DNA from 3 places in the Rivularia sp. UHCC 0363 genome. Region 1 is predicted to be linked to each of the others. Evidence: predicted binding sites of a transcription regulator. Region 1 holds the regulator's gene; each other region holds the start of a gene.

Evidence for each region. Region 1 encodes NtcA, which controls nitrogen genes in cyanobacteria. Its sites were predicted from a motif close to TNTGTANNNNNNNNTACANA; they were not measured.
Region 2: a site for NtcA is predicted at 4,340-4,359, ahead of VB797_RS06450 (DUF3155 domain-containing protein). Genes of this name have one in related genera too.
Region 3: a site for NtcA is predicted at 4,314-4,333, ahead of rpe (ribulose-phosphate 3-epimerase). Genes of this name have one in related genera too.

The regions. Positions count from the first base shown of each region.
Region 1 is NZ_JAYGHM010000012.1:115,047-123,227, reverse strand. Features, by position in the region: gene VB797_RS09640 (polyribonucleotide nucleotidyltransferase) at 1-2,039, shown strand, start outside; gene VB797_RS09635 (DUF3146 family protein) at 2,680-2,943, shown strand; gene VB797_RS09630 (pre-16S rRNA-processing nuclease YqgF) at 3,054-3,488, opposite strand; gene VB797_RS09625 (DUF3084 domain-containing protein) at 3,677-5,188, opposite strand; gene ntcA (global nitrogen regulator NtcA) at 5,570-6,241, opposite strand; gene fabI (enoyl-ACP reductase FabI) at 6,618-7,394, shown strand; gene hisB (imidazoleglycerol-phosphate dehydratase HisB) at 7,568-8,181, shown strand, end outside.
Region 2 is NZ_JAYGHM010000007.1:145,099-153,279, forward strand. Features, by position in the region: gene VB797_RS06435 (conjugal transfer protein TrbI) at 150-812, shown strand; gene VB797_RS06440 (S-layer homology domain-containing protein) at 1,502-2,743, shown strand; gene VB797_RS06445 (sensor histidine kinase) at 2,773-4,107, opposite strand; gene VB797_RS06450 (DUF3155 domain-containing protein) at 4,389-4,709, shown strand; gene VB797_RS06455 (cofactor assembly of complex C subunit B) at 5,217-5,738, opposite strand; gene VB797_RS06460 (PadR family transcriptional regulator) at 5,803-6,150, opposite strand; gene VB797_RS06465 (DUF3611 family protein) at 6,724-7,296, shown strand; gene serS (serine--tRNA ligase) at 7,700-8,181, shown strand, end outside.
Region 3 is NZ_JAYGHM010000010.1:54,716-62,896, reverse strand. Features, by position in the region: gene VB797_RS08120 (Uma2 family endonuclease) at 1-565, opposite strand, end outside; gene uvrB (excinuclease ABC subunit UvrB) at 647-2,650, opposite strand; gene VB797_RS08110 (hypothetical protein) at 2,912-3,382, shown strand; gene rpe (ribulose-phosphate 3-epimerase) at 3,577-4,287, opposite strand; gene VB797_RS08100 (S8 family serine peptidase) at 4,539-6,140, shown strand; gene VB797_RS08095 (hypothetical protein) at 6,649-7,164, shown strand; gene VB797_RS08090 (DUF4347 domain-containing protein) at 7,554-8,075, opposite strand; gene VB797_RS08085 (DUF4347 domain-containing protein) at 8,143-8,181, opposite strand, start outside.

The DNA of each region.
Region 1 (8,181 bases):
TATTGGTGACAGCGACGCGATCGCAAGCGAGACAAGGAATTGATTTTCTACCTTTAACTGTAGATTACGAAGAGAGATTATACTCAGCAGGTAGAATCCCCGGAGGTATTCTCAGAAGAGAAGGACGACCTCCAGAAAAAGCAACTCTTACCAGTCGTTTAATTGACCGTCCTTTACGTCCTTTGTTTCCTTCTTGGTTGCGAGATGACCTACAAGTTATAGCAGTCACTCTTTCGGTAGATGAAGAAGTACCACCGGATGTGCTGGCAGTTACAGGTGCAAGTATTGCGACCTTATTGGCAAAGATTCCTTTCAACGGGCCAATGGCTGCGGTACGAGTGGGCTTAGTAGGAGATGATTTTGTCATTAATCCTACCTATGCAGAAGTTAGTGCTGGAGACTTGGATTTAGTTGTTGCAGGTTCTCCGCACGGTGTAATCATGGTGGAAGCGGGAGCCAATCAGCTACCAGAACAAGATATTATCGAAGCGATTGAATTTGGTTACGAAGCGGTACAAGATTTAATCCAAGCACAACTAGATTTGCTAAAAGAACTAGGCATCGAAATTGTTAGCGAAGAACCACCCGAAGTAGATACCACTTTAGAAAACTTTATTCGCGATCGCGCTAACGATGGCATCAAAAAAGTTCTGTCCCAGTTCGATTTCACAAAAGCCCAACGCGATGAAGCATTGGATGTGATCAAAGACGAAATCTCCAAAGAAATTGAGGAGCTACCAGAGGAAGACTCGATTCGAGTCGCTGCAAGCGAAGATAGTAAGGCACTCGGCAACACTTTCAAAGCCATAACCAAAAAGTTAATGCGTCGTCAGATCGTTGAAGATGGTGTGCGCGTTGATGGTCGTAAGCTTGATGAAGTTCGTCCAGTATCCTGTCAAGTAGGTATTTTGCCAAAAAGAGTTCACGGTAGCGGTTTATTTAACAGGGGACTCACCCAGGTGTTATCTATTTGTACATTGGGAACACCCGGAGATGCTCAAAACTTAAACGACGACCTGCAACCAGACCAGCAAAAGCATTACTTACACCATTATAACTTCCCACCATACTCTGTTGGGGAAACCAAGCCTTTACGTCCGCCGGGACGCAGAGAAATTGGTCACGGTGCTTTGGCAGAAAGAGCTTTATTGACTGTATTACCATCAAAGAGTGAATTCCCCTACGTACTTAGAGTAGTATCCGAGGTGCTTTCTTCTAACGGTTCTACATCAATGGGTTCGGTGTGTGCTTCAACCCTAGCCTTAATGGATGCAGGAGTACCGATTACCAAACCTGTTAGCGGTGCGGCAATGGGTTTAATTAAAGAAGATGACGAAATCCGTGTTTTGACGGATATTCAAGGTATCGAAGACTTCTTAGGCGATATGGATTTTAAAGTCGCCGGAACCGATACAGGCATCACCGCACTGCAAATGGATATGAAAATCTCCGGTTTATCCTTAGAGGTTATCGCCCAAGCGGTTCACCAAGCCAAAGATGCGCGGCTGCACATTTTAGAAAAAATGCTTGCTTGCATCGACAAACCGCGTCCGGAAATGTCACCTTATGCTCCACGGTTATTAACCATCAAGATTGACTCAGACATGATTGGTTTGGTAATTGGTCCTGGAGGTAAAACCATTAAAGGAATTACTGAAGAAACAGGAGCCACAATCGACATCGAAGATGACGGTACCGTGACAATTGCCGCCATAGATGAGAATAAAGCCAAAAAAGCCCGCTTTATCATTCAATCAATGACGCGCAAGCTCAATGAAGGTGACGTTTATGTTGGTAGAGTAACTCGAATTATTCCAATTGGTGCCTTTGTTGAGTTTTTACCCAGCAAAGAAGGGATGATTCATATTTCCCAGCTAGCCGACTATCGAGTTGGTAAAGTTGAAGATGAAGTTGCTGTTGGTGATGAAGTAATTGTCAAAGTTCGGGAAATTGACAGTAAAGGTAGAATAAATCTTACCCGCTTAGGCATTCATCCAGAACAAGCCGCTGCGGCGCGAGAAGCAGCTGCTACCGCTTAAACGGTCGGGATTTTAGATTTTAAGGACACTATATTGTTCTGTCGCCGATTAAAAGCTACTCTTTACTGAAGGGAGACACTCTTATGGGTCGCCTCCCGACCTTGAGAACTAGCGCGGTTCTCCGGTGGAGAGCAGCCGCTGTAGCAAGTGTCCGGAATTGCGAGTCGATCGCAAATCTAAAATCCGCACTGAAATTTGCAAGAAAATGTCAGGCACAGTCCTCACCTACAATGAGTTTAGGTGGGGTTAGCCAGGAAATTTATGAATGTTAAGCTCATTAACGATTGGCGACATTAAAAGGTTTCCATTTTTTATAAAAATCTATTTTTATTTTCCGTGCTTTAATAATTTAATTTCAAGAATTGATTACATTAGAAAAAAAATTGGCATCTGAAATTTAATCTCTTTGCTTGCGTACATGACTCCATAAAGGTTCACTTTGCGCGAGCAGTGTATAGCGTTTCCGGTAGTTCATAAAATGTATAAAGTCATTTGACCTAACTTAAATTTAAGTTATGTTAAGTGTAGGGTTTACGCAGCAATAGTCAAAAAATCCCCCCAACCCTGCTTCAGAAAAGGAGGGCTTTGCGTAAATGCTTTTATAGTAAAAATTATTAGTTAGTCCGTATTGCAATCAATCGTGAGTTCTAAAAGACTACCGCAAACCACAGCCCACGTGCGAATCACTCGACAATCGTGGCAAAACAGTTTACTAGAAGGTGAAGTAAAAGCAGGTGAGTTTGAATGGCGATTTCAGTGGCATTTTAGTCAAGCTGAGTTGTCAATTACACCCTCTCAGGGTAGAGCCTTAATCAAAGAACCTCTCAGCCGCTTTTTAGAACAAAAAGATTATCAACTCGAACCGGGAGGAGATTATGTTTTTACAATTCGATCTGAAATTTAAAAATAAGGTTAAAGGTTAAAGGTTAACGGTCAAAGGTTAAAGGTTAAAGGTCGAAGGTGTAATAACTAACTCCTAACTCCTAACTCCTAACCTTCTCTACTTGCTCCTAATTACTGAGTTAAGCGGTTAAGATACCTTTCAATCAGCAAGATGGCAACAATATCATCTATCGGACGAGGTGGAGTTCGCATTCCTGCGGGTAATAGTTTGGTAAATCCCTTGGGTGGGTACATTATCCAATAGCGATCGCGTGCTTCTAAACTTGTATAGCGCTCATCTACTAAAATAATATTTACCGTCGGAGATAAATTTTCCTGTATTTGTTGTTTCCAAAGCTTTGATGTAGTTTGGTCTCCCATAACTAATAAAGAAATTGCATATTTTTGATACAAAACTTTGATAGTGGCGATCGCGTTACTAGAAGATAGAACTTCGTGATATTGAAGTTGCCTATCTAACCCCATTACAGCCACACCGCACTTATCTCGACCGGGGTCAAAACCCAAAATCACCGAATCAGAAGGTGAAAATTTACGGGAAGTCATATAAAAAACTGTGAAATGGTACTATACAAGATTAATTAGCAACTTATAGATAAATATTAAAAAACCAATCACCTTTTAGCAATCAGTTCGACCGCGATCGGCTTAAAAAAACTTAATCCGATATTCCCTACTCTCTACTCCCTACTCCCTACTCCCTACAAATAAGTTTAAAAATCAAACCGAATTTTTCAAGTACTGAATATTATTTGCCCATTTAAAATTGCCACTAATTTAACTTTTAATGGTCCGGCTCTGTAAGTATCTTGGGCAGCAACGGCTTTAATCTCTAATGATTGATTGTATTGCCGCAATAAAGCCAAAAACCGAATAAAAGTACCCTCTATTTGGATACTTTTTAAAATACCAGCATTCCTGGCACGGAATTGAGAAGCAGAAATGACTAATTCCAACCGCTGTCTTACTTGATCGGGTGTCATGGTTTGCGGATCTGCTGTTGTAGTAGCTAAAACTTCACCTCTTTGAAATACTATTTCGTTGGGTGCAGAGTCCGCAAAAAATTCGATGCGCTGTTCTCCCCTGACGTAGTTACCTGCGGAAAAAATTCGCACTACATATTCTCTACCATCATCAATCTGCTTGCTCAATTGCTGAATTTGTTGTGCAGTGGCAAATAAAATTGATTTCTCATCATTTTTTGAAGAGTTGCTTCCGGGTTCGCTTAGCTGTTGGAGAGCCGAACGGTTGGCTTCTTGTAATAATTTGATTACTGCTTGTTTGGCTGCTTCGGGTTTTTCGACGCGAACTACTGCTTCAGCAATCACTTGTCCCCGTACCAAAGCCAATTTACCCAAGCGCAGATCGCGATTCGATTGACCCAGCTTTGCGAGTTGTTGCTCTAAAGAAGCTTGTTGTCTTTCTAAATCCGAAAGACGAGCTTGCTTTTCGTTAATCACTTTCTGACGTTGAGCAATCATTTTCTCGCGTGCTGTAATCTCCGAATTACGTTCTTGAATTTGTTTATCAAGTTGAGCAATTTTTTCGTCGCGCTTGTCAATGGCTTCTTGACGCTTTTCTAGTTCGCGATCGCGTTTGTTGATCGCAGCTTCAGCTTCAGCTAGAGATTTTTTGGCTTCTAGATATAGTCGCTGTCTTTCTGCCCTAAGCTGCTTGATTTCTTTGATTTGGCTGTTTCTTTCATCGATAATGCTTTGCAGTTCGTCAATGGCCTTTTTATAACGGATGGCAACTTGATTTAGTTTTGATTGAGTACCTTGTAATAAAGCTTGAGTGCGGGCTTGCTGCTTGATAGTTTGATTGAGTTGGGCTTGAGTTTGACGTTGCTTAGTGTTTGCAGCTTGCAGGGAACGATTAATTATCAGCAAATCTTTCTGTGCTTGGGCTTGCTGCTTCCTAGCTTCTTCTAACTCGTTTTTAGTAATTGTTAAATTAGCTGTCGCACCTTGAAGCTGTTCTCGTTTCAATCTCAAATCTTTTTGGATATCCTCAAGCTCAAACACTCCTTTACGCAATCCGTCATCAACCAAAAACAAACTTGCTAAAGTTGACGCTGAAATACCTATTCCCGTAAGAATCGTCACCAAAACGGCAGTCTTTTTGGGACGCAGGTTGAAGAGTGAGAGCCGTTTTTTGCCAACCCGTGTACCGATGCGATCGCCGACGGTGGCAATGAAACCTCCCAAAATTAAGATTGCCGTAATGAGGATAAACGCGGTGGTCATATAATCGTGCCGAATTCATCCTTTCACATACAAGCCTACTACTTCCAGTTATTGTGTGTGAAGAAAGGCAAATAAGACAAGGGCTGAATATACTTTATTTTCAGATTCACCTGACTTTGTATTGCCAAAATCCAAACGCAACAAGGAATTTATCGGAAAATACAATTAAAAAGTTTGACTAGGAATTGGTAGCAGCCTCAGTTATCATTCATCTGCTACCAGGATAAAAGCATCTGTAATATCAACCGGATAACTTTGTTGTTGCTGGTACGATTATTTCAGATGTTTTTTTGACAATCAAATCAACTTTATGGCGGAGTATACCGCACTATTAAGACCTCCGATTAATCCTTATTAGACGTTCAACAACATAAAGATGCTTCAAGTAAATTGCCGACTTAAAGTGACTGGCTTATGTACCGTAATCTTCTTTTTGTGTATTGAAATCATCTTCTTTTCTCGTAAATCGCCTAATAATCTTGTAACGGTAACGCGAGTAGAACCAATTGCTTCGGCAATTGCTTGATGAGATAATTTTAAATCTATGGTTATCCCATCAGCACAAGGAACTCCAAAATCTCGACACAGAATTAGTAAAAAACTTACTAATCTAGAACCCATATCTCGGTGAGCAAGAGTTTCAATCATCATCTCTGTCTGCAAGATTCGCGAAGAAAGTCCTCGCAACATCAACATCGATAATTCGGGATTTTCTTTGAGTGCTTGCTCTACTTGTTCAATTGGAGCCGAGAGTAATTCTACTGGCGTGAATGCTACAGCATGATAAAACCTATCTGATTTGTTTCCCGTTAATAAAGACAACACTCCGAAAACGCTATTTTCTCGTAGTAGCGCCACCGTTATTTCTTCTCCTGCCTCGTACACCCTGGAGAGCTTTACGGCACCTTTGAGAAGAAAATAAACTCGTTCGGCTGGATCTCCGGGAAAAAATATAGTTTTATTGCGTTCAAAGGTTTCTACAACTGGCGGAAAAGCCCCAGTTGCCATTTGACGAAACACATTTGCTAGGGCTTTATCTTGTGTCACAATCATCTCCCTTCCCCTACCCAATGCCGGAATAAATAAAACAGATTACCTAAGAATACACTTGAAAAATTAATATTGCATTGTCAACCTTTTTGTACTTTACTATACTTAACCCTATAACCTCACTACTATTTGTTCATCATAATACATAATTTTTAGCTCTTAGATCTACTAATTTTTAATAGTTATTTATTTAATTGATAAAAGTAAATATTTTTGATGAAGAAATGTTGAATTTATCATAAAAAATCAGCGCCGATAAAAGTAGCATATTTTGAATAACATTGATTGCAATATCTGATAAATCGTATTTAAAAGTAAGAATAATCGGTCTAATATCTAGTATGCTCAACCATGAACCATTATTAAATAGGTAACATTTATGCTGGATCTAACTGGGAAAAATGCGCTGGTAACAGGTATTGCTAATAACCGTTCTATTGCTTGGGGTATTGCCCAACAGCTACATAAAGCAGGAGCAAATATTGGCATTACCTACTTACCTGACGAGAAAGGTAAAATGGAGAAAAAAGTTGCGGATTTGGTAGAGCCGCTTTCTCCTAGTCTGTTTTTGCCCTGTAATGTTCAAGATGACGAACAAGTAAAAACAACTTTTGATACCATTCAAGAAAAATGGGGTTCTTTAGATATTTTGATTCATTGTCTTGCTTTCGCGAAAAAAGACGACTTAACCGGAGGTTTTAGCGAAACTTCTCGTGCAGGCTTTAATTTAGCTTTAGAAATCAGCGCTTATTCTTTGGCGTTATTAGCTGGTGCAGCGAAACCTTTAATGTCCCAAGGGGGAAGTATTTTAACTCTTACCTATTTGGGTGGAGTAAGGGCAATTCCCAATTACAACGTCATGGGAGTTGCTAAAGCAGCGTTAGAATCAAGCGTGCGTTATTTAGCAGCGGAACTTGGAGAGCAGAAGATTCGCGTTAATGCAATTTCGGCTGGTCCCATTCGTACTTTGGCTTCAAGTGCGGTCGGTGGTATTTTAGATATGATTCATCATGTGGAGCAGGTTGCTCCCCTTAAACGTACTGTTACTCAGCTAGAAGTGGGTAATGCAGCAGCCTTCTTATGTAGCGACTTAGCAAGTGGCATTACGGGTCAAGTTTTGTATGTAGATGCAGGTTATGAAATCATGGGAATGTAATCGTCACTCGATTTTGGATTTTGGATTTACGATTTTGGATTGACCCCATGCATGAATACAGGGACTTGAAACAAGGAACTGATTTGTTATTTAATCTAAAATCCAAAATCTAAAATCTAAAATTCCTTAAGGGGGATAATATATTTACTGTTTTTTGAATAATTTCATCTACTATGCTCTCCAGCGAACTTCCTGTAATATCTTCAAATCATAACAATACTGGTTTTAGTCCTCGCATTGCTACCGTTTCTCGGACTACTGGAGAAACAGATGTGCAAGTAACCGTCAATTTAGATGGTACGGGTAATTGTAACGCTCAAACCGGCATTCCGTTTTTAGACCATATGCTGCATCAAATATCTTCCCACGGACTGATTGACTTGGAAGTCATAGCTAAAGGAGATATAGAAATTGACGACCACCATACCAACGAAGATGTCGGGATTACATTAGGAAAAGCTGTCTTCAAAGCACTTGGCGATCGCAAAGGTATTGTCCGCTTCGGTCATTTTGTGGCTCCCCTTGATGAAGCTTTAGTTCAAATAGCTTTGGACTTTTCAGGAAGACCTCATTTAACTTACGGTTTAGAAATTCCCACTCAAAGAGTTGGTACTTACGACACTCAATTAGTACGGGAATTCTTTGTTGCTGTTGTTAATAACAGTCAGATGACATTACATATTCGTCAGCTTGACGGTATTAATTCCCATCACATCATTGAAGCGACATTTAAAGCATTTGCTAGAGCAATGCGAATGGCTACAGAAATTGATCCTCGACGTGCGAG
Region 2 (8,181 bases), on a different contig from region 1:
ATATAAATTTAAATCATCTCAACGATTCTCGATCAATTACCAATGCCTTATGTCCATACCCAACTTGATAAATTTTTAGAAACATTTTAGAAACAATATCATTATTTTCGCGTCATAACATATAGTCTCAAGACTAAAGGAATTCTCTTATGACTGGCTTTTATCGTTGGAAATCTGGAACCGCTGCATTTTTGGCACTAAGCATTACAACCGCTGCGGCTACACCTATTTTAGTATCAACCCCCGCTACAGCACAAGCAATTTTCGGACAATCAAGAGGAGTTTCTATTCCTTCAGGAGTAAGACTTCCTGTTACTTTTGATAAAGAGAAAATTGTTGTTACACCAGATGAAACAACTGACTTAACTCTAACAGTTGCAACTAATATTATTGATAGCAACAGAAACGTATTGATTCCTCGCGGTAGCGAACTTGTCGGACAATTAGAACCAGCAACTTTGGGTCGTGAAAAAGGTTCTCGATTTGTGGCACGAGAGTTAGTTTTTCCTGATGGTAGAAAGCAGAATATCGATGCAACTTCTGCGGTAGTTACCAGAAAAGAAACAATTAAAAGAGGTGCTAGTACAAGTAAAGTTTTGACAGATGCTGCTTATGGTACGGCTGCTGCAACTGTCATTTCACTGATCACGGGAAATAAGAAAATTGAAACCTTAGAACCCATCGCTGGTGCGGCTGCGGGTGCTTTAGCAAGTATTTTTTTACGACGCAAGGAAGTAGAAGTTGTGGTGATTAACCCTCAAAATGACCTTAGCGTCACTTTGCGTTCTAATCTATTGCTATCTCGCTTCTAGGATTGATTTCGCGACATCATTTTCTAGCTTGTATTTAATGCCATCGTCACTTGAAACGTTTAAGTGTACGGTGGCTTGTTTTTTTGGCAAAAGGATAAGGGGAAAATTAAACCCCTAACTCCTAACTCTTAACTCTCAATCCAACATCGCATAACTTCTAAACAGTTAATTTTTAAAGTAGTCCCGATTGGAAAATTGACTAAGTGTATAAACATAGATAGAAATACTATAAGTGAATATATCCGAGTAATTGCTTAAGTATATTGAAGCCGACTTCTTATTAACTAAACATTCATATAATTGCAAATCAATTTGTTTTGTTTGTTTGAGCATCAGCTAGAGAGCGGAGGTTAAACTGACACACGCTCTAGCATGACTTTAAAGGACACAAGCTATATTTAGTATAGTTTTAAGCTATAAATACTACTTAAAATAGCTATATCTATTTACATACCGCCATCTAAAACAACTACTGACTTTTCTTTAATCTGAGGCAACTATTTTATTAATAGTACGTCTTAGTTAATTAAACGGAATGAGTCTTTCGATTGCCAAATATATACCTAAATTAAACTTAGGGTATTAGGTCTAAATAGGACATTAAAAATCAAAAAATACTCGGAACATTTAGTTCGAGATATTGTCAGAATAAATAACAGAATTAAACGGAATTGTTGGGGAAAAATTAAATGTCTAATCTAAATCGTTGGAAATCAAAATCTGCTGCATTCATGGCTTTAGGTATAACAGCAGTGACTTTAGCACCAATAGTTGCACCCGCACCATCCGCTGCTCAAACTAATGGTTTTTATGATGTTTCATCTAACTATTGGGCAGCACCTTTTATTAAAGAATTAGCACAGCGGGGAGTTATCGCTGGATTTCCCGATGGTAGCTTCCGTCCCGATAAACCAGTAACCCGCTCTGAATTTGCGGCGATGATTCGCAAAGCTTTCAACAAACCTCAAGAAAGACAGCCAATTAACTTTGGTGACGTATCTAGCAACTATTGGGCTTACAGCGCGATTCAAGAGGCTTACGCGACTGGTTTCTTGTCTGGATATCCCGGTCAAGTTTTCCGTCCTACTCTAAATATTCCTCGCGAGCAGGTATTAGTTTCTCTTGCCAACGGTTTAGACTATGTTCCCAGCGGTAATGTGCAAAGCACGCTGCAATACTATAGCGATAGCTACAACATCTCCAGCTATGCTACCAGCCCGATCGCCGCAGCTACAGAGAAGCGATTGGTAGTTAACTATCCTAATACCAAGTTCCTCAATCCTAAAGTAACTGCAACCCGTGCAGATGTAGCGGCTTATATTTACCAAGCTTTAGTTAGCAGCAATCAAGCTAGCGCCATTAGCTCGCCCTACATTGTAGCTATCAACACGACTACACCGATCGCAAACATTACTATCCCCGAAGGAACTGTTCTTCCCGTTAAATACGACAAAGCAGAAAAAATTCTTGTCACCAAGGATGAAACAGCACCTTTAACCTTAACCATCTCGCAAAACGTAGTTACCGATACCGGCAACTTGGTGATTCCCGCAGGTTCTCGCGTTGAAGGTAAACTTCAACCTGCTAATGGTGGTTCTCAATTCGTAGCTCAAAAACTGATTTTGACTAACGGAAAAGAATACGAAATTAATGCAACTTCTGGAATCATTGACAAGATTGAAACCGTTAAAAAAGGTACTAGCACTTCAGGTATCATCAGAAATACCGCATTAGGTGCGGGTGCCGCTGCTGCTGTTGCTGCGGTAACTGGCGATCGCGCTATAGCTACTGAAGAAGTTTTAGGTGGTGCGGCAATCGGTGCGATAACTGGTATTTTCTTTAACAAGAAGAGCGTTGACTTGATTGTTATCGACCCAAATACCGATTTAGAAATGACCATCGGTAGAAGCTTCGACGTTTCATTACGATAAGAAAGTAGGGAGTAAGTAGACAATAACTCCTAACTCCTAACTCCTAACTCTTCCTTCGCTTCCGGTAAGCGAATAATAAACGTAGTTCCTGAATTACCCGGTGTATAAATAGCAAAATTAATTGCAGGGCTGAAAACTTCCATTTCGCCCTGCATTTGTTCTATCAACTGTTTAGCTATAGCTAATCCCAAGCCGGAACCAGGAATTTGAGTTTGAGCCTGTACCCCTCTATAACCTCTTTCCCCCAGATGCTCTAAGTCCTGTTGTGGAACTCCCGGTCCATTATCGCTAATAGCAATTCCCAGAAAATTAGCTTTATCTTTTACAGATTCAATTAAAATCTTACCGCCAGCGGGAGTATATTTCAAAGCATTATCAATAATATTACTCAGTACTTCTCGTAATGCTTTGGGATTTCCTCGTACCAATAGTAAATAATTATCAACATTAACTATTAATTCTAAATAACGTTCTTGCGCTATTGCTAATGCTGAAATTAATAATGGCTGCAATACATCATTCAAATTAAAATCAATCAGTTCTTGTTCTGCACCGTTTAATAATAACAAAGGTTTACGCTCTTCTACAGTAGCCTCTACTTCTACTTCGTTTTGTACCGATAATTTCGCTGGAAGTAAATCTTCTGGAGTCAAGTCAATCGCTTCGTCAAATTTTTGTAATAGTTCTTTAAGGCGATCGCTTTCCCTAATGATGGATAACGCGACTTCTCGATTTGCATCTTTTGGTCGCAATCGTTTTGTGAGTAATTTCCCAAAAGTTCGTAAAGCCGTTAGCGGATTCCGAAATTGATGCAGCAAGTTGTCCATCAAATCTAACTGCTTTTCTTGCATGATTTGATGTTGGTGTAACTGGCTTGCTAACCAAGCGCGTCTACTGTCCATAATGCAAGCGATCGCCAAAGTTTTTGCTATACGCTCAATTTGAGTGCGTTCGCTTTCCTTCCAACTACGGTCTTCTCTACCCGTTACCAATAAACCCATCATTACCGAGTCGTGAATCAAAGGTAAAACAATTTGGTCGCCATCCATTAAGTATTCTTGATTGTCTTCTTCGGTTTTCTCAGCCGACTTCTCATTTGATTGCGAACTAATTACAACTGATGACGCACTTAACAAATAAGGTTTGACAGACGGTAAAGCTATTTGGTGCTGAAATTCTACCACCTCTGTTTCCGGATAAACCGCTACAGGAATTAACTTGGCTTCCCCTCCTGCCTGTGACGGTACGTCTGCCAATTCTTGCGTTAAGTACACAACGCTTAAAGATGCTCCTAACCCTGTCGCTAGCAGCGCTAATTGTTCGCGGCACAGAGCAACAAACTCCGAACTGGCAGAAATTATCATAAACAGACTATAAATGTAGGCGGTTATACAAAAATTGCGAGCTTTTTCACAATCGGGATTAATATTACCCTTTTTACAAAGCTTAACTAATTATGAGTTGTAATAATTGATTCAAAAGCATTATATTAATCAATACTTTCGATTTATTTATATTCAAATAATTTGTTTTCTGATTTCAGATAGTTAAGAACCATTGATTTTTTTGACTAAAACTTTTATAATTGGCTCGGATTTTGTAGCTATAACTACAGTCTGGAAGCTCACAAGAGGAGGAAAATATTTTGGCAAGGAGAAGGAAGCGCAAAAGCCGCCGTCGTCAGGAAGGACGGCGTATTTTAGAACATGTGCCTCAATTTAGCATCGAAAGTGGTGAAGATAAACCTGTGACAGCAGCGAGAAAATTTATTCAAGCTGAGGGTATACTTCCACCTGCTTTATTGCTAGTAAAACGTAATGAACACACTACAGACCGTTATTTTTGGGCTGAAAAGGGTCTGTTTGGTGCTCAGTACGTTGAAGAAAATCATTTCTTATTTCCCAGCTTGAGAACAATGGAACCTTCTTTGATTCCAGAAGTACTAGCACTTTCTGCCGCTCGATAAACAGATGTGATCGTTCGTCTTAAGCATTGAGTGTGGCTTTAGACAATCATCCATTAACTGGCAAAATGATCCGTTTTTTTGAAATGTTTATGTTTTTTTAAGTTTTGAAATTCTTTGCCAGTAAAATCAGTTCGAGAAAGCTACATAAAAAGATTAGTTCCATGCAAGTTAAATAATTTTGGATGGTTCAATCATAACTGTGAGGATAAATTAATTTTCGAGATAGAGGATTGAGTAAAACTCCTTTACCTGCTTATAGCTTTTCTATAATGGAGGCTGTGCTAGCGTGGTTCGGGGAAAATATCTGTAGGTTTCAATCAACTAATCGGTTGTGATATCACCTTATATCCTGTTTGATTAAACAACAGTTTTCCCGCGACCCTGCGAGAAGTTATAGAAATTAACACCAAAGTAGGAAGTTTTGCTTTTTCCTCGTCTCCATTTCACTCAAGGCAATAAAAAAATAATGCCTTGAAAGAAATGTTTGTATCCTCATTGAACGATAATTTATACCCTTTTTAGCTGTAACGCCTTTTCTAGAGAGATAATTTCATCTCGATGTGCGATTACAGTAATTTTAGTATCTTGTTCGCTATCGGTGCCTTCAACCGTTAGCGACACATTTTCGACTCTTCCGGCTTTATTCCAATAAAATATACCGCTTAAAGGGGATAAGAAAATTATCCCGTAAAACAGTATACTTTGACTGGAAAAAAGTAGAGATAAAACTAAGGACAGGCAAACAAGCCCAACAGCAGCAAGAAAAGTTAAAAAGATAGCTAAAAACCAGCTGGGTTTAACAAAGCCAGTCATACTTACTTTATTTTGTTGCGGGTCTACCGCTGCCACTCGATAAGACCGCGCTCGAAAATACTCCTTTAATTGAGGCATTAAGGAGGATTCATCTAATTGGGATACCAGTTGTGCTGTTTCTGTACGGTCTTTAGTAGAAGCCCTAATAAAGAAAAATAAGCCGACCGACATTAATAAAGTTAACAACAAGGTGGATGGCAGAATAGCAGTATCCATAACAGATTAATAAGTGTAAGTAAGAGAAACAGTTACCATTATTGGTTAAATTGCCCTACTTATACTAAATTGTTCTCCGCTTAATGTAATCGTGCCAAAGACGAGCTAAATCTTGGGCTTGAGTTTGCCAGTCAGGGGAAACTTGGTACATCCGTCGGGGACGACCGCGACCTTCAAGCTTCTTCCAGTATCCAGTAATTGCTTTCTGGTCTTCAAGAAACTTAATCGCACTATAAAGTACGGTATCCGAAAGTCGATAAGTTGGATATTCGGACTCCAGTTTTTGGATCAACTCGGTGCCGTAAGACTCCCCTTGTTGCAAAACAGACAAGATATAACAAACAGCTAATTCCTGACAGAGGTAGGTTGGCGGAGGATTCTCAAAGAATTGATATATATCCTCAAGTTTCATGGTTAGTGAATGGCTAAAAAAATGCCTTAATGTTGAGCCTGTAATTTCTATAGAGAGTATATAGTGCTACTCCAGAAAATGTAAGTATATAACGCTACTTAGGCTGATTTGCCTGTATCGTAAACACTACATCAAAATTCACGATTGTTACTCGTGGTACTGGCACACTAAAAGCAGGGTGCAGTAGACCGCACCCCTACTTAAACTCGAAAAGTAGTGTTGTGAGGAGTTGCTTGACAGCGAGGAGAATCGCTATCAGTGTGTCAACTGATGCCAAGCAGCTAAGGACTGCTTAAGCATAAAATGGCACCTAAGCAATTTTAAAGGCAAATTGCAGCTTTTTTGTAAAACTTAACAAATACTTTTTTTACGAAGATTATCCTGTGGGTAATTTGACTTATATTTAGCTGTTGAATTCGTTATGGTTACAAGCAACAACCTCTTAGATGATACGCAGATGAGGAAGTTTTCGTGAAGAATTTGTGTACTTAAAGTAAAATTATTGGCTTACACCCGATATAGTAAGTGCAATAATTCTGTCAAAGAGCGCAAACAGAAAATTTTTTTATAAATATGTCAGAACAGCTCGACGATCGATCTTCCTCTTCCAAAGTCCGTTCTATCGGACAGAACTTCCGTCTGACGGGTTGGATTAGCTTTTGGACTCAGTTGGTGCTGGGTGTTGTCTCAGCCCTACTTTTATTAGTTTTCGTAGTTTTTGGTCGTAGAACTGGAAGTCCTAGTAATAATCCGGGTACCGGACTAGGAGTATTTTTTGCAATATGTGGATTGGTTGCTTTAGCTGTAGGTATGTATTTAGCTTTCCGTTATGCTCGCATCGGTAAACAGCTACTATCGACCAACCCCAACAATCGTCCCCGCAAAAACGAATCCGTGCAAGTTTTGCGCTTAGGGTTAATAGTAAATTTGGTGGGAATGCTGTTGACGCTTTTGGGAGCGCAAGCGATCGTAGGTACTTTAGTCGCTAGAGCAATATCTTCTCAAGCTGCGACTACCCTATTCGATCCGAGTCGAATCATTAGCGGGTTGGATATGTTTGTAGTACAGTCCAATACAAACACTGTAACGGCGCACTTTGTCGGACTTGTAGCATCAATTTGGTTATTAAATCGTATCACCAGATGAGTGTGAAGGCGATACGATTTAGGAGCTATAAGAGGAGGTAAGAAGATTAGAGGAAGCAATCTTTCTTGTTCATTGTTACTTTTACTCTTGTTCTCGATCCGGAATCTTCCGGGGTGGTTTTCTAATTAAAATTTTTTTAAAGAAAATTATGTGAGTTCGATGGAAATAATTCTACTATCAGAAATTGGGTTTTTATGAAATTTGTCAGGGTATTACAAATACTCCCATCTAAAAACTCCACTTCTCAACCCAATTAAATTTACGATCTGTTGTGAAGTCAACCCGTCAAAATTAATGTGGTTAAGTAGTGGTAGAAAATTTTTTGCTCTGAAGTCAACGCAATATTAAAATGTGAGATTGTGTCTTGACCCAAATATACTAAATCTTAAACTGAGAATTATCCGTGCTAGATATTAAGCAAATAAGAGAAAATCCGCAATCAGTTCTACAAAGGTTGAAGAATCGCGGCGATAATTACGATATTCAGCCAATTGTTGACTTGAATCAACAACAACGCGAGTTAGAGACTAATCGAAGTCAACTCCAAGCTCGCAGTAACGAAATTGGTAAGCTGGTAGGTCAGAAAATTAAGTCGGGTGTCAATCCTCAAGATGCAGAAATTCAAGATTTACGAGAGGAAGGCAATTCTCTCAAAGCGAAATTGAGCGAACTTGAACCCCAAGAAAAAGAAATTAAAGCCGAAATCGAACAGCGAGTACTTGCACTTCCGAATTTACCGAGCGAGTCTACACCTATTGGTAAAAGTGAGGAAGATAATGTAGAAGTGCGACGCTGGGGTGATGAGTATTTACCCCAAAATGAAAATATCATTCCTCATTGGGAAATTGGCGAAAGGTTGGGTTTTCTCAACTTTGAGCGAGCTGT
Region 3 (8,181 bases), on a different contig from region 1:
AAATCTTATGCAAATTCAACTCAAAACCTGGTAAAACATCTTCACCAGATACAGTTGCAGGAGCATCTAAAATCTCTACTTCTTTTCCCGATCGATAAATTTCTACTATCTTATTTTTCGGGTCAATTAACCAACCCAAACGAACCCCATTTTCAATATATTCTGCCATTTTCTTTCGCAGCTTTTTGAGAGAGTCGCGACTAGAACGTAACTCGACAACGAAATCGGGTGCGAGTGGCGAAAATTCTTCCTGCTGCTGCTGTTGCGTCAATCCATCCCATTGCTCATTACTTACCCAAGAAGCATCGGGAGAATACACAGCACCATTAGGTAAGGTAAAACCTGTAGAAGAATCAAAACTAATTCCTAAGTTAGTCTTATCATTCCATAACCATAGTAGAGCAGTAATACTAGAATTTTTCTTTCCCGTCCAAGGATAAGTCGGTGACATAATAATAATTTCCCCAGTAGATGCACGTTCAAGCTGCAAATCTTCATTTGCTAAACATAATTGTTTAAACCCTTCAGCATCTAGTTTGGGAATATTTAACGCAATTGAATTCATAATTTTATACACTCATATCTACTGTACAACTCAAAATTGATAACTCCTAACTCCTAACTCCTAACTCCTAACTCCTATCTCTTAATTCCTTCCCACCAACTTATCTCTTAAAAGCTTAATCCGGTCTCTAAACTTCGCTGCTTCTTCAAATTGCAGATTTTTTGCAGCTTCTTTCATCTGGGTTTCTAACTTATTAACTAATTGCGGAATATTTTCTAACGGGATTTCATTAACGTGTTCGTCTACCACTTGCAAATCTTGTGTATTCAACCGTCGTGACACTTCTAAGAAAGATAAAATTGCATTACTCGATTTCTTTTTCACAATAGATTGCGGGGTAATATTGTGCATTTTATTGTGCGCTGTTTGAATACCGCGACGACGTTCGGTTTCGTCGATCGCCTTAATCATGCTATCGGTCAGCTTATCACCGTATAAAATAGCTTGTCCTTTAACATGACGTGCAGCTCTACCAATAGTTTGAATCAAAGAGCGTTCGGCACGTAAGAATCCTTCTTTGTCAGCATCCAAAATCGCCACTAAAGAAACTTCGGGTAAATCCAAACCTTCCCGCAACAAGTTCACACCAACCAATACATCAAATACTCCATCGCGCAAATCTTGAATAATTTCAATTCTTTGAATCGAATTAATCTCAGAATGCAGATATCTGACACGAATGCCGCTATCTTCTAAATACTCCGTTAAATCCTCAGCCATCCGCTTGGTTAAGGTAGTAATTAAAACTCGCTCGTTAAGGTCCACTCGATCTTTGATTTCGCCTAATAAATCATCAATTTGTCCTTCAGTCGGACGCACAATTACTTCTGGGTCAATTACTCCAGTCGGTCTAATGATTTGCTCGGCAATATTATCTTCAGAAATTTCTAATTCCCAATTACCAGGAGTTGCAGAAACAAAGACACATTGATTGACTTTTTCCCAAAATTCTTCTGCTTTTAAAGGACGATTATCCGCAGCACTAGGAAGACGAAAACCATGTTCAATTAAAACCTTTTTTCTAGCTTGATCGCCATTATACATCCCGCGAATTTGGGGAATAGTAACATGAGATTCATCAATTACCAACATCCAATCCTTGGGGAAATAATCAATCAAACATTCGGGTGGTTCTCCAGGTTCTCTCCCCGCTAAATGACGCGAATAGTTTTCTACACCGTTACAATAACCAACTTCGCGCAACATTTCCAAATCGTAGCGACAGCGCTGATCTATACGTTGCGCTTCTAATAATTTATTTGCTTCTTCTAATTCTGCTTTACGTGCTTTTAATTCTGCTTCAATATCCGCACAAGCAACCTCCAATCTGTCTTGCGGTGTGACAAAGTGACGTGCGGGGTAAATATTTACCGCTGACAAACTTTGCAGAATTTCACCTGTAACCGGGTCAATGTAGCGAATAGCGTCGATTTCATCACCAAAAAATTCAATGCGAATAATTCTATCTTCGTATGCAGGACCGACTTCCAAAACATCACCGCGAACCCGAAACCGTCCCCGACCCATTTCTATATCATTACGTTTATATTGAACTGCTACTAAGTCTCTCAGTATTTCCCGCTGATCAACTGACATTCCGACTTGAAACGGAATGGCTGCATTGAGATACTCTGAAGGCATTCCCAAACCATAAATGCAACTAATGGAAGCCACAACTATGACATCTTGACGTTCAAATAAAGACCTCGTTGCTGAATGTCGCAACATATCGATTTCATCGTTAATTTGAGCCGTTTTTTCTATATAAGTATCGGTAACGGGAATATAAGCTTCTGGCTGATAATAATCGTAATAACTAACAAAGTATTCCACCGCATTCTGGGGGAAAAACTCGCGCAACTCATTACAAAGCTGTGCAGCAAGGGTTTTATTATGCGCCAAAACCAGAGTCGGTTTACCTATTTTCTCAATTGTTTTTGCAATTGTGTAAGTTTTTCCCGTACCAGTTGCACCTAAAAGCGTCTGATAGCGGTTTCCGGCTTCAATAGTTTCCACAAGCTGCTTAATAGCTTTTGGCTGATCGCCTGTGGGTTCAAAAGGGGCTTTTACCAGAAAATTTTTCATACAAACTTGCAAAAATTTTAACCTATTTAATGGTAGCGAATAGTGCCGTCTTCTAAACTGTGAATCTGAATCTAAGAAAGACAATTTATATACATTTATCTTTACAACACTTAATACTTTTTGACTTATGTCTCATTCTTAAAGATACTTATACCTATGGAAGGTTTTTTAAAGTTACACTTAATGAATAACAGTAAATTTTAAAGTAAATTTTTAATTTACCTAACTATAGTCAAATTTATTTATTAGAGGCATAAAATTATGACACTTAGCAGTAATGGTAGACAAGCCAGCGCTCGGCAGAAACGAGCTAGAACTGGAGTTGAAACCAGTACAAAATTAGAAAATATCAAAGGTAAAAGTGTGAGTACAGATAATAAAGATACCACTGCAAAGGATGATTCTGTAAATGAAATAACCGGACCTCTTGCGATTCCTGGGACACGTCCGATTACCAGCAGCGATTTGGATATCTCACACACAATGATGGTTTCGGGGGAACGTCCGATTAGCAGTAGCGATTTGGACATTGTTAGTACCGTAAATATCATGGGAATTCGTCCGATTGGGGCGAATAAAGTGGAATTTAGCGAGACAATGAACTTATCTGGAATTCGTCCTATTGCTAAAAGTCATTTGGTGGTTTCGGAAATGTATTCCGTTATGGGCAATCGTCCGGTAGCATCCAACGAAGTTGATGATAGTTTCTCTTTGATGGGTTTTTTAGACTAGATTTAAGATTTCATTAATAGGAAATTAATTAGTTGTAATACAGATGTTGGTGGAGACGTAGCACTGCTACGTCTCTACATTTATATTCGTTCTAATTAGTTTACGTAATGGGGGCAAATATTTTGATATAAAAAATGCCCTCCGCTAAATTAAGGGGAGGGAATCGGGTGATGGGAATATTTAGTGAGGATTAATTAAGAAGCTTTAGGTAAATCTTGTGCAGGACGTTGACTGTTGCGAATACCTTCGATCGCTTCTTTATAGCTTTTAGCTTTAAAAACAGCTGAACCTGCAACGATCGCATTTGCACCGGCTTCTAAAACTTGCCAGGTATTGTTCACCTTAAGTCCACCATCAACTTCAATCCAAGGATCAAGTCCGCGATCGTCGCACATTTGACGCAACTTACGGATTTTAGGTAGAACTCCAGGGATAAAGCTTTGACCGCCAAAACCGGGGTTAACGCTCATGATCAGCACCAAATCGCACAAATCCAAAGAATACTCAATCATATCCAAAGAAGTGCCGGGATTTAGTACAACTCCTGCCTTTTTTCCCAGTTCCTTAATTTGTCCTAAAGTACGATGCAAGTGAGGAGAAGCATTATGCTCGCAATGAACATAAATGTGGTCTGCTCCAGCTTTCGCAAAATCCTCGACATACTTTTCAGGTTCCACAATCATCAAGTGGACATCCAAAGGCTTTTGAGTTACCGGACGAATTGCCTCCACTATCAAAGGACCAATCGTTATATTAGGTACAAAACGACCATCCATTACATCAATGTGAATCCAATCGGCTCCGGCTTCGTCTACAGCGCGAATTTCGTCACCGAGACGGCTAAAATCCGCTGATAGGATAGATGGAGCGATAACAACGGGTTTCTTAGATTGTTTATTGGTCATGGCTAGTGGGTCTTTAAGCGTCCTTTTCTGTAATCATTGTAACAAAATATTGAGATTTATCTCATGAAAAATTGGAAGTTGGGTATGGGGAATGGGGCATGGGAAGGGGAGTATATTATTCTTATTATCTAATAACCCCGAACACGGATTAAATGGATGACACTGATGACACTGATTAATAACTCTTGGTGTTCCTAACTCCTAACTCCTAATTACTAACTCTTTTAATCTAAAATCTAAAATTGTTTGAGATGAAAAAATTAACCTGGGTGATTTGGGGTTGTGGTGCTTCTTGCTTGAGCTTGCCGGTATTGGCTTTAACTAGTTCTATTGGTAGTGACGGTATTGATGCTTTGATGTTACATCAACCACCATATAACTTATCTGGTAAAAAAATTGCTATTGGTCAAGTGGAAATTGGTCGTCCCGGTCAATTTGGAGTAGATAAGTCTGTTTCTAAAAATCGAACTGTGCCATTGGCTGGTGTTTTCCAAGGGAATCAACCTGCCTTATCTAATAAGGGAGTTGACCCTCATGCTTATAATGTTGCTGGTGTAATGGTTAGCAATGACAAAGGGTTTCGCGGGGTTGCTCCGGGAGCGCGTTTGTATTCTTCTGCTGTTGGTTCTATCAAGGGTATGGGTCAACCGGAGGAATGTTTATCTACACAGCATATTGCTTTGCAAAATGGTAATGATGTACGTGCGATTAACTTCAGTTTTGGAGAACCTCTAAGCCGCGACCCTAGACCAGAACCAGTTTTGGATGGGAAAGCTTTACTTACATTGTGTATTGATTGGTCAAGTCGGGTTCATAATGTTGTGTACGCGATCGCAGGGAATCAGGGCAAGGGTGGTATTCCTATTCCTACAGATAATTTTAATGGAATTAACGTTGCTTTTTCCTCTCGCCGAGAAGATATCTTTAGAAAACTTGATGTTTCTAACTTGGTAGCTATTAATGAGTCGATGACTGCACGTTTATCGGGGAAGGAACTTAATTTAGGTCCGCGTCGTACCATCAGTATTGTTGCACCTGGAAATAATATTCGCTTGCTCAACCCCGATGGGACAGTTAAGAAGGTCACGGGTACTAGTTTCGCTACACCTCACGTTACGGGTACTATCGCTTTACTACAAGAATTTGGTGATACGACATTAAAAAAATCGCAAAAATCATCTGCTCAACAAAAACCGAATTGGAGTATTGATTCTCGTCGTCATGAAGTGATGAAAGCTGTTTTGCTGAATTCAGCAGAGAAGATTAAAGATGATGGAGATGGTTTGAAATTGGGAATGACTCGTACTTTAATTGATAAGCAGAATCAAGACTGGCTGACTTCTGATGCTTATAAAGATACAGCAATTCCCTTACATACTCAGATGGGAACCGGACATTTAAATGCTTTTCGGGCTTACCAACAGTTTAGTGCTGGACAGTGGAGTCCAGATCGAGCAGTACCGGCTATTGGTTGGGATTATCGTGCAATTTTCGCTGGAACATCTGCGGATTACGCTTTAGCGAAACCTTTACAAAAAGGCAGTTTTGTGTCTATTACTTTAGCTTGGGATAGGTTAGTAGAACTCGACGACGATAACAAAAATGGTAAATATGATAAAGGAGAAAATTTTCGCGATCGCGGTTTGAATAATCTCGATTTGCATTTAATTAGAGCAGATGGTACTTCAGATAATCGTAGTAGTTGCGCTTCTGTGAGCCGAGTTGATAGTGTGGAACATATTTTCTGCCCAGTACCGGAAAATGGTAACTATAAAATTAGCGTTAAATTTAAAAATAGCATCAACGAACCAACTCAACCTTATGCTTTGACTTGGTGGACTGCATCTAAATAGGTAATTGGTAATTGGTAATAGGGTCGGGGAGCATCCCAATTTTGGAATAATACAGCAGTTTGCAAATAAATGAGGTACATTCCCCTACTCTCTACTCCCTTATAACGATATGTCCTGTACCTCAGTCAAATGAAATCGGCTGTATATGGTGGTGTCTAGGTCTCGCTCCTTAGAAACTAATAGCGAGCTTTCCGGTTTCTACCGACCGACTTAATCGAAAAAGGGTGTTAGAAATCAAGTCGAAAATCTGCTGAATAACTATTATTATTTACTTCACCATCTTTTCGGATTATGAAGTTTTCTATTCCCTATTCTCTACTTTCTTCTAAATAAATTTTAATAATTGCTCCCTACTTCTTCACAGAAACTTGACACTAAAGTAAAAAAAGTATAAAGCAACACTTTGTATTCTAAAAAACCCGGATCGGGAATTAATTCCGATGGAATCAGATGTGTGGAATTTAATTCGCTCCTCTTTCACTCAATCCTCTTATCCGGAGTGGACGAAATGTTATTCGCTAAATCTACTTTACCTGCTGATGTTCAGACGTTCATCGGAAAATTAACACGGCTCGATTTGGGACCAATTGCTTATAGATTAATAAATTCAAACGAAGAGAGATGGAATACTCAGCAAATAAAACAAGCAATATCACACTATTTGATGTTTTTGCTGTTGGTTTATCTTTACCCAAACGGTCATCTTGTTCCGAATCAAGAAATTGACCGAGTATGGCACTATCACATTATCGATACTATTAAATACGCTGAAGACTGCGAAATGCTATTTGGTCAGTTTGTTCATCACTTTCCTTACTTTGGTAAGCGGGGAAAAATAGATAGAGATGATTTACAAACTGCTTTCGAGCAAACTCAAGTACTTTTCCAAGAACACTTTGGAACCAGTATGGAAATCTTGAATAAAACGAGCATTGCTGCTGATTGTCAACCTATCGGTAGGATAACACAACTTATTCGACCGCGTGTAGATATTGGTGAAGTTTTTAGCGTCAAATATGTATAAAGCTAGATTTGATTTTTGAATCATCAAAAGTATATTTTTTGTTCCCTATCTCGACTATAGCAATCCTAAATGATTCGTAAGAAATTTATAAAGAAGCTAGCAGTTAAAACCGCTATTCTAATAACCCGCGCAGGCGGGTTTTGCCTGTGTAGCCAAGCCACTGCGTTTGGGCGGGTTCCCCGACTTGTAGCAACGTGCGACTTACAGTCGCCAGGGCTGAATCAAATTTAACTTGTAATCCTAACATATAATCCACGTATATCCTCAGATATCAATTAGGATTGCTATAGCTTAATTTCTAGCGATTTTAACTAGTAATAAAAATTAGCTAATAGGGAGAATAAGCAATTAATCTTGATGGAAAGATCGACTTTTTTATAGAGCGGTTTTCAATCTGGAAATTTAATATTTGTTTGCCAAGTTGAAGGTAATATTGTCAAATTGGAATTGATTTTTCCTAGGAAATAGTTTAACTGAAGGCAAACTCCTTTGGCAGTATCATCTATCGATATAGACGCACCAATATTAGCACCTGTTAATAAATGCAAACGTTTAATAAACTCTTTTCCGGTATTTCCAGTAGCGAGATTGCATCCGTAAAGCAACAAATTGGGTACCGACCAGGTATTCAATAGAGAAGCATAATGTTTGATATTAAAGAAGCTTAAATTACTCTCTCCCAAATATAAACAACCAGGAGAACCGTTAGAAATAATATGAAGAGTTTTGAGACGAATATATTTGTTTAAAGTTTGAGTAATTTCTTCGATTTCATTATGGTTAGGTCGAATTAAAATTATCTGTGAAGAAGGTAATAAAGCTTTAACTAAACTCTGAAAGTCTTCCACGGCATCGTCAATAAAAACTAAAGTACGAACGGTGTCAAAGCTGACTTTCTGGTCATTATACATAAAATATTGCTTGGAGTTGATAAGTAAAGAAGGAAACTCTGTAATATTTCCGATAAAAATAGATTGCCTATGTTGTTAATGCTGCTAACTCTGGTTTGATCGATGT